Linked DNA regions of Tautonia rosea. Each later gene encodes a partner of the first gene's protein in a complex. Links are inferred from orthologs where the notes say so. Each region holds a gene or a part of one and is shown on either strand. Other genes may lie near its edges. The genes, in order: carA and carB.

What was found.
Region 2: the proteins of carA (region 1) and carB are in contact, whole or in part, in a solved structure (PDB 1KEE), measured with the Escherichia coli proteins. The link is inferred for Tautonia rosea from one-to-one orthologs.

The regions. Positions count from the first base shown.
Region 1 is NZ_JABBYO010000001.1:296,774-299,919, forward strand. The notes cover bases 318-3,146. They hold carA (glutamine-hydrolyzing carbamoyl-phosphate synthase small subunit), read left to right. Parts: upstream 318-1,070; coding sequence 1,071-2,222; downstream 2,223-3,146. Other genes in these bases: HG800_RS27870 (hypothetical protein), read right to left, coding at 318-320; HG800_RS01175 (adenylosuccinate synthase), read left to right, coding at 2,348-3,146. Outside these bases: HG800_RS01165 (serine/threonine protein kinase), read left to right, coding at 1-164; more of HG800_RS27870, read right to left, coding at 195-317. UniProt on the Escherichia coli protein: Small subunit of the glutamine-dependent carbamoyl phosphate synthetase (CPSase).
Region 2 is NZ_JABBYO010000005.1:314,661-318,797, reverse strand. The notes cover bases 261-4,080. They hold carB (carbamoyl-phosphate synthase large subunit), read right to left. Parts: upstream 3,695-4,080; coding sequence 461-3,694; downstream 261-460. Other genes in these bases: HG800_RS10970 (DUF433 domain-containing protein), read right to left, coding at 3,927-4,080; HG800_RS10980 (Uma2 family endonuclease), read right to left, coding at 261-406. Also shown: more of HG800_RS10980, read right to left, coding at 1-260; more of HG800_RS10970, read right to left, coding at 4,081-4,137. UniProt on the Escherichia coli protein: Large subunit of the glutamine-dependent carbamoyl phosphate synthetase (CPSase).

The DNA.
Region 1 (3,146 bases):
GAAATAGCTTGATCGGCCTGGCAACCACAGTTCGTCACGATCCGGAACGACGAGATGAATTCCTGCGATTGGCTGAGGAACATCTTGCCAGGGCCGTCCTGGCCGATCCGGATGCCGTCGACGATCGGACAGCGTTGGAGAAGGTCCGAGCGGCCCGGAATTGAATCAGAGTTCAGCCTGAGCTGCACCGGGGATCATGGTTCGTCGTCGTCATAATAGTCGACATTGATGGTCGCCTCGGGTGGGTCCACGGTCACATTGCTCAGGGTGATCGTGATGATCCCGTCGGTCGGGTCAATTACGGCCGGGGGCGGGGGCACGATTGATTTCGGCCTCTGGGCTGGTGGCTCGGACTGGGGGCTCGGATGAGGTCCCGATTGGCGACCACTCGACCGGATGGCCACGACGAGGGTTCTTGAATCTTTCGGGAAGATTCTCCCGGAACCGACATGCCAGTTGCAATTGTTTCCGGTGGCTGCGGTGACCCTACTCGTTGTCTGGTCGTACCATCCGTCGGTCGGCCCCGTGATCGAAAAAAAGGACCACTTGCCATTTCTCGGATTCGCCGCTGCTCGAACACTCAGAGACATGGGGACGAGCTCCTTGGTGGGTGATTCGGGGGTCGCTCTGGAAATCGAACACTTCAGCGCGAGCTCTCGTGCAAGGTTCAGCAACAATCCCCGACCCTTGCTTTGTGGCCTCGACCGAGTCAGCAAGCTGGAACGAGTGAACCGTGAGGGTGTTGTCTCCCTGGTCAGGAACACACTGGAAACGCCCTCATTCGTTCAAGGGCAATCTCATTGGACAGATCAACACCGAAATCTCGCACACAGGATACCACTCTGGTGCAACCTTGTTTCGCTGTGATTCTGTGACCATGGGATCGAATCGGCTCATGGATCGCGTGAGACGGGCGTTGTCCTGCCTCTTCGGTTGACCCTCCCGACTCGATTTCTCCCGATGCCTGCAACTCCCCTGGCCTCCTGGCCCGTCAGACTGCTACGATGATCCGAGACGCGAGGCGATGTGCAATCTGCTCGGGAGAGTTCGACGGGAGTCACGCGACGGCAATGGGCATTGCGAAACTGGCCTTGGAAGATGGGACGGTGTACACCGGCCGGTCCTTTGGAGCATCGGGCGAGATCGACGGCGAGGTCGTCTTCAATACGAGCATGACCGGCTATCAGGAGATCCTCACCGATCCGTCCTATCACGGCCAGATCGTTGCGATGACCTATCCCTTGATTGGCAACTACGGAGTCAATGCCGAGGACGAGGAAAGCGCCCGCCCCTGGGTCCGCGGTTTCGTCGTTCGCGAGCTGAGCCGCCTGGCCAGCAACTATCGATCTCGGGAAGACCTGCCGAGCTACCTCGCCCGGCATGGCGTGCTCGGCGTGGAGGGGATCGACACCCGGGCCCTCGTGCGACGGACCCGGGAGGTCGGCGCCATGAAGGGCTTCCTTTCCTCGACCGACCTTATCGACGACTCGCTCGTGGAAAAGGCCCGGCGCAGTCCTGGCCTCGTCGGCCGCGATCTGACCCGCGATGTGATGCCCGAATCGATCGCCCGCTGGGAACTTGGTTTCGAAGGCCCCTCGGCCGAGATCCTCCGAGCAACCGAAGGCTTGCAGACGCATCAGGCGACGACTCCTCATGTCGTCGCGCTTGACTTCGGCATGAAGCGAAACATTCCCCGCTTCCTGGTCGAGAGCGGTTGCCAGGTGACGGTCGCCCCCGGTTCGGCTCCTCCTCAGGCGATCCTCGAACAGAAGCCCGACGGCATCTTCGTTTCTAACGGCCCCGGCGACCCGTCGGCATTGGGATCGGCCATCGACTCCCTGCGGGCCTTGATTCGATCGGCGGCCGATGACCGTGGCGTGCCGATCTTCGGCATCTGTCTCGGCCACCAGTTGCTCGGTCAGGCGCTGGGAGCCCGGACCTTCAAGATGAAGTTCGGCCATCGGGGGGCCAATCATCCGGTCCGCGACGAACGGACCGGCAAGATCGAGATTACGACCCAGAACCACGGCTTCGCCATCGACGCCGACTCGTTGCCGAAGGAGGTCGAGGCCTCGCACCTGAACCTCTACGACGGGACGCTGGAGGGGCTTCGCCATACCCGATTGCCCGTCTTTGCCGTCCAGTATCACCCCGAGTCGTCGGCCGGCCCCCACGACAGCGGGCACCTGTTTGGTGAGTTCCGTCGCTTGATGGACCGCTGATCCGATCGCCCCTCCTTCAGCCATCGTTCGGGCGAATTGCTTGACGGATCGGGTCCGCATTCGTATCGTATTCCCTTTGCTCCGTAACGCGTTACGCGAAAATGATCTTCATCAGGAGGATGGCCGTGCCATCGACGTGCGTCGTGGGGTTGCAGTGGGGTGACGAGGCCAAAGGGAAGATCGTCGATGCCCTCTGCGACCGGCATGACATGGTCGTCCGCTACCAGGGGGGAGCCAACGCCGGCCACACGGTCGTGACCGGAGGCAAGACCTACAAGCTCTCGCTCCTGCCCTCGGGCATCCTGCGAGAGGGGATCACCTCGGTCCTCGGCAACGGCCTGGTCATTCATCCGCCCACCTTGCTGGAGGAGATCGAGCGACTGGCCGGTCAGGGGATCGACGTGAGCGGCCGCCTTCTCGTCGGCGACCGTGCCCACGTGATCATGCCCTACCACCTCGTTGAGGAACGCCTCACCGAGGAATCGACCGAGGCCGCCGAACAGCTCGGCACGACCCGTCGCGGGATCGGCCCCTGCTACCGAGACAAGGTTGGGCGGGTCCACGGCATTCGGATCGCCGACCTCTATTATCCCGACTCGTTCCGAGAGCAGGTCCGCCGCGCCGTCGAGTTCAAGAACCGATCGCTCGCCGCGCTCTTGCCTGACTTCACCCCCCTCGATGCAAAGGCCATCACCGAGGAATACTTGACCCTGGCCGATCGGATGCGCCCCTATGTCGGCGATGCCACCGACCGGCTTCACCAGGCGATTGGTTCCGGCAGCCGCCTGCTGTTTGAAGGGGCCCAGGGGACATTGCTCGACATCGACCACGGTAGTTACCCTTATGTGACCAGCTCCAACAGCAGCGCCGCGGGCATCTGGTCCGGCTCGGGGGTTCCGGCTCGGCACGTTGACCGCTGGATCG
Region 2 (4,137 bases), on another replicon or contig:
TGCCGGCCTCGAAGTAATCGGCACGCTTGGCGGCGTAGGAGCGGTCGGCGGCAGGTCCGTAATCTACGTCGCTGCGGACCTCGACGGCGAAGGTGGGGGGGCCTTCGACGAATCGCATCCGATTGACGGGGGCTTCACCATCGAGGAAGGAGACGTCGGGGGAGAACGATTCACGCCTGGAAGCCAGTTCCGGCACGGTGAAACCCATACTGTCCGTGTAGACGAATCCGGTGCCCCGGTCATCGACGAAATCGGCGAGACGGCGATAGATGCGGCCCGCGACCTGATTGGGGAGGTGGCCTGTCGGCATGAGCGGGATGATCCTCCCGTCGATCAGTTCAGCATTCCCATCAATCTGATACAGGTCGTCGACGGTCGCTCGCACGCCTTGCGAAGTCCGGCTCATTCGTCGCCTCCGTCTCGGATCGGGAGTGGGAGGACCATTCTCAGGGCATCGTGATTACTGAGATTGTAGCAAGTCCTGGATCGCGTAAACGTCCAGTTCGTCACCACGGAGGCGTTCCAGGGCGGCCACGGCGGCGCGGGCGCCGGCGAGGGTGGTGATGCAGGGGACGCCGTGGGAGACGGCTGAGGCGCGGATGCGCCCTTCGTCGGTACGGGCTCCCTTGCCGCTGGGGGTGTTGACGATCAGGGCGATGGCGTTGTTGGCCAGATGGTCGAGGATATTGGGTCGGCCTTCCTGAATCTTGCGCACGGTGGTGACGGCAATTCCGTTCTCGGCCAGGAACCCGCCGGTGCCGGGGGTGGCCATGAGGTCGAAGCCCAGGTCGAGGAGCTTGCGGGCGATGGGGACGACCCCGGGACGGTCGCGTTGGGCGACGGAGACGAAGATCGTCCCTTCGCGAGGCAATCGCGTCGAGGCGGCGAGCTGGCTCTTGGCGAAGGCGGAGGGGAAGTCGTGGTCGATCCCCATGACCTCGCCGGTCGAGCGCATCTCGGGCCCGAGAACGATATCGACGCCGGGGAACTTGATGAAGGGGAAGACGGATTCCTTGACCGAAACGAAGGTCGGTTCGGGCTCGGTCGTGATGCCCTGCTCGCCCAGCGTCTTGCCGACCATCACCCGAGCGGCAGCCTGGGCGAGGTTCAGGCCGGTTGCCTTGGAGACGAAGGGGACGGTGCGGCTGGCGCGGGGATTGACCTCAAGGACGTAGACCTCCCCATCCTTGACGGCGAATTGGATGTTCATAAGGCCACGGACTTCGAGGGCCTCGGCGAGGGCGTAAGTCTGGCGCTTGAGTTCGGCGACGACCTCGGCGGGGAGGCTGTAGGGGGGGATGGCGCAGGCGGAGTCACCGGAGTGGATGCCGGCCTCCTCGATGTGTTCCATTACGCCGCCGACGATGGTGCGCTCGCCGTCGCAGATGGCGTCGACATCGACCTCGGTGGCGTCTTCGAGGAACTTGTCGATGAGGACGGGGTGGTCGGGGCTGGCCTCGACGGCGTGGGCCATGTAGCGGTCGAGGCTCGGCTCGTCGTAGACGATCTCCATCGCCCGGCCGCCGAGGACGAAGCTGGGGCGAACGACGACGGGGTAGCCGATCTGCGCGGCGATCCGGCGGGCCTGATCCTCGCTGGTGGCGGTGTCGTTGGGGGGCTGACGGAGGCCGAGTTGCTCGATGACGGTGCGGAAGCGGTCGCGGTCTTCGGCCTGGTCGATGCGGTCGGGGCTGGTGCCGATGATCGGCACGCCAGCGGCCTCGAGTGCCTTGGCGAGGTTCAAGGGGGTCTGGCCGCCGAACTGGACGATGACGCCGGTCGGCTGGACGCGATCGACGATGTTCAGGACGTCCTCGACCGTCAGGGGTTCGAAGAAGAGGCGGTCGGAGGTGTCGTAGTCGGTGCTGACGGTCTCGGGGTTGGAGTTGACCATGACGACCTCGAAGCCGTCGTCGCGGAGGGCAAAGGCGGCCTGGCAGCAGCAGTAGTCGAACTCAATTCCCTGGCCGATCCGGTTCGGGCCGCCGCCAAGGATCATGATGCGGGGCTTCTCGCCGACGCGAGATTCGTCCTCGTCTTCGTAGGTCGAGTAGTAATAGGGGGTATAGGCTTCGAACTCGGCGGCGCAGGTGTCGACGAGCTTGAAAACGGCGTTGATCCCGCGATGCTTGCGGTCGCGGCGGACTTCGACCTCCGAGGCGTTCCAGAGGTGGCCGAGTTGTTTGTCGGAGAAGCCGGAGCGCTTGGCCTCTCGGATCAGGTCATCGGAGGCGGCGTCGAGGGAGCCGGCGTTCCGGAGTTTCCCCTCGATCTCGACGAGTTCGGCGAGGTTCTGGAGGAACCAGGGGTCGATCTGAGTCAGGCCGTGAATGCGTTCGATGGACATCCCGGAAAGCAGGGCGTCTCGGATCGACCAGATGCGCTCGGAGTTCGGGGTGGCGAGCTTCGCGGTGATGTCGTCCTCGGAGGGACGATTGCCGGAATACCAGCGATCTTTCGGGTCGCAGCCGAGGCCGAAGCGGCCGACTTCGAGGCCTCGGAGGGCTTTCTGGAGCGATTCCTTGAAGGTCCGGCCAATGGCCATGACCTCGCCGACGGACTTCATCTGCGTGGTGAGGACCGGGTCGGCGTCGGGGAACTTTTCGAAGGCCCAGCGAGGGATCTTGGTGACGACGTAGTCGATCGTCGGCTCGAAGCAGGCAGGGGTCTCTCGGGTGATGTCGTTGCGGATCTCATCGAGGCGGAAGCCGACGGCGAGCTTCGCGGCAATCTTGGCAATCGGGAAGCCGGTGGCCTTCGACGCCAGGGCGCTGGAGCGGCTGACGCGAGGGTTCATCTCGATGACGATCATGCGGCCATCGTTGGGATTGATGGCGAACTGGACGTTTGAGCCGCCGGTCTCGACGCCGATCTTGCGGAGGATGGCGATCGAGGCGTCGCGCATCCGCTGGTATTCCTTGTCAGTGAGGGTTTGCGCGGGGGCAACGGTGATCGAGTCGCCGGTGTGGACCCCCATCGGGTCGAAGTTCTCGATGGAGCAGACAATGACGGCGTTGTCGGCGCAGTCTCGCATGACCTCCATCTCGTATTCCTTCCAACCGAGGATGCTTTCCTCGATCAGGACGGTGTGCACAGGGCTCAGTTCGAGGGCATAGGTGACCATGCGGTCGAACTCGTCCTTGTTGAAGGCGATGCCGCCTCCGGAGCCGCCGAGGGTGAAGCTGGGGCGGAGGACGCACGGGAGGCCGACCTCGTCTCGGATGGCTCGGGCCTCGTCGAGACTATGGGCAACGCCGGATCGGGCCGATTCCAGGCCGATCTCGTCCATGCACTGCTTGAACAGCTCGCGGTCTTCGGCCTTGCGGATGGCGTCGGCGTCGGCGCCGATGAGGCGGCAGCCGAGGCGATCGAGGGCGCCGGACTCGGCGAGGGCAAGGCCGACGTTCAGGCCGGTCTGGCCGCCGAGGGTGGGCAGAACGGCGTCGGGCCGTTCCTTGGCGATGATGCGTTCGACGACCTCGGGGACGATCGGCTCGATGTAAGTCCGGTCGGCCATGCCGGGGTCGGTCATGATCGTGGCCGGGTTGGAGTTGGCCAGGATGACCGTGTAGCCTTCCTCGCGGAGGGCCTTACAGGCCTGGGAGCCGGAGTAGTCGAACTCGCAAGCCTGGCCGATGACGATCGGGCCGGCGCCGATGATGAGGATCTTCTCGATGTCCTTGCGCTTGGGCACGGGCGGTGACTCGCTTCGCTTCGCTGCGGGAGGGACGCGGCGTGAGAACGGACTGGCGGCGCGCGTCGGGCCGCGGCTCCTCGTTTCGATCCCGCTCGATCGAGGAGCCGCGGCCCGAAAATCGCCTGATTCTAGCCGGAATACTGGTCTACCGACAAGGTTGGCCGCCTGGCTTAGAAAGATCTCTCCGGCGGGTCGATGTCGGGGATCAGAAACTCAGGGGGAGGCGAGGTCAGTCCGACTCAGGATCGTCCACGACCAGCGTGATGTGGTCGGGGTAGGGGGGTTCGAGAGGGCCTCGGTAGCCGTCAGCCTCGCACGAGTAGCAGCAAGCGAGGTCGGTATAGGTCAGGCCGGGGTGGCGTTCGAGAATTTCGTCTTCGGGGACGCCGTGGTCGCGCATGGAGAGGATGTCATCGACACGGAGGTTGAACTGATCGAGG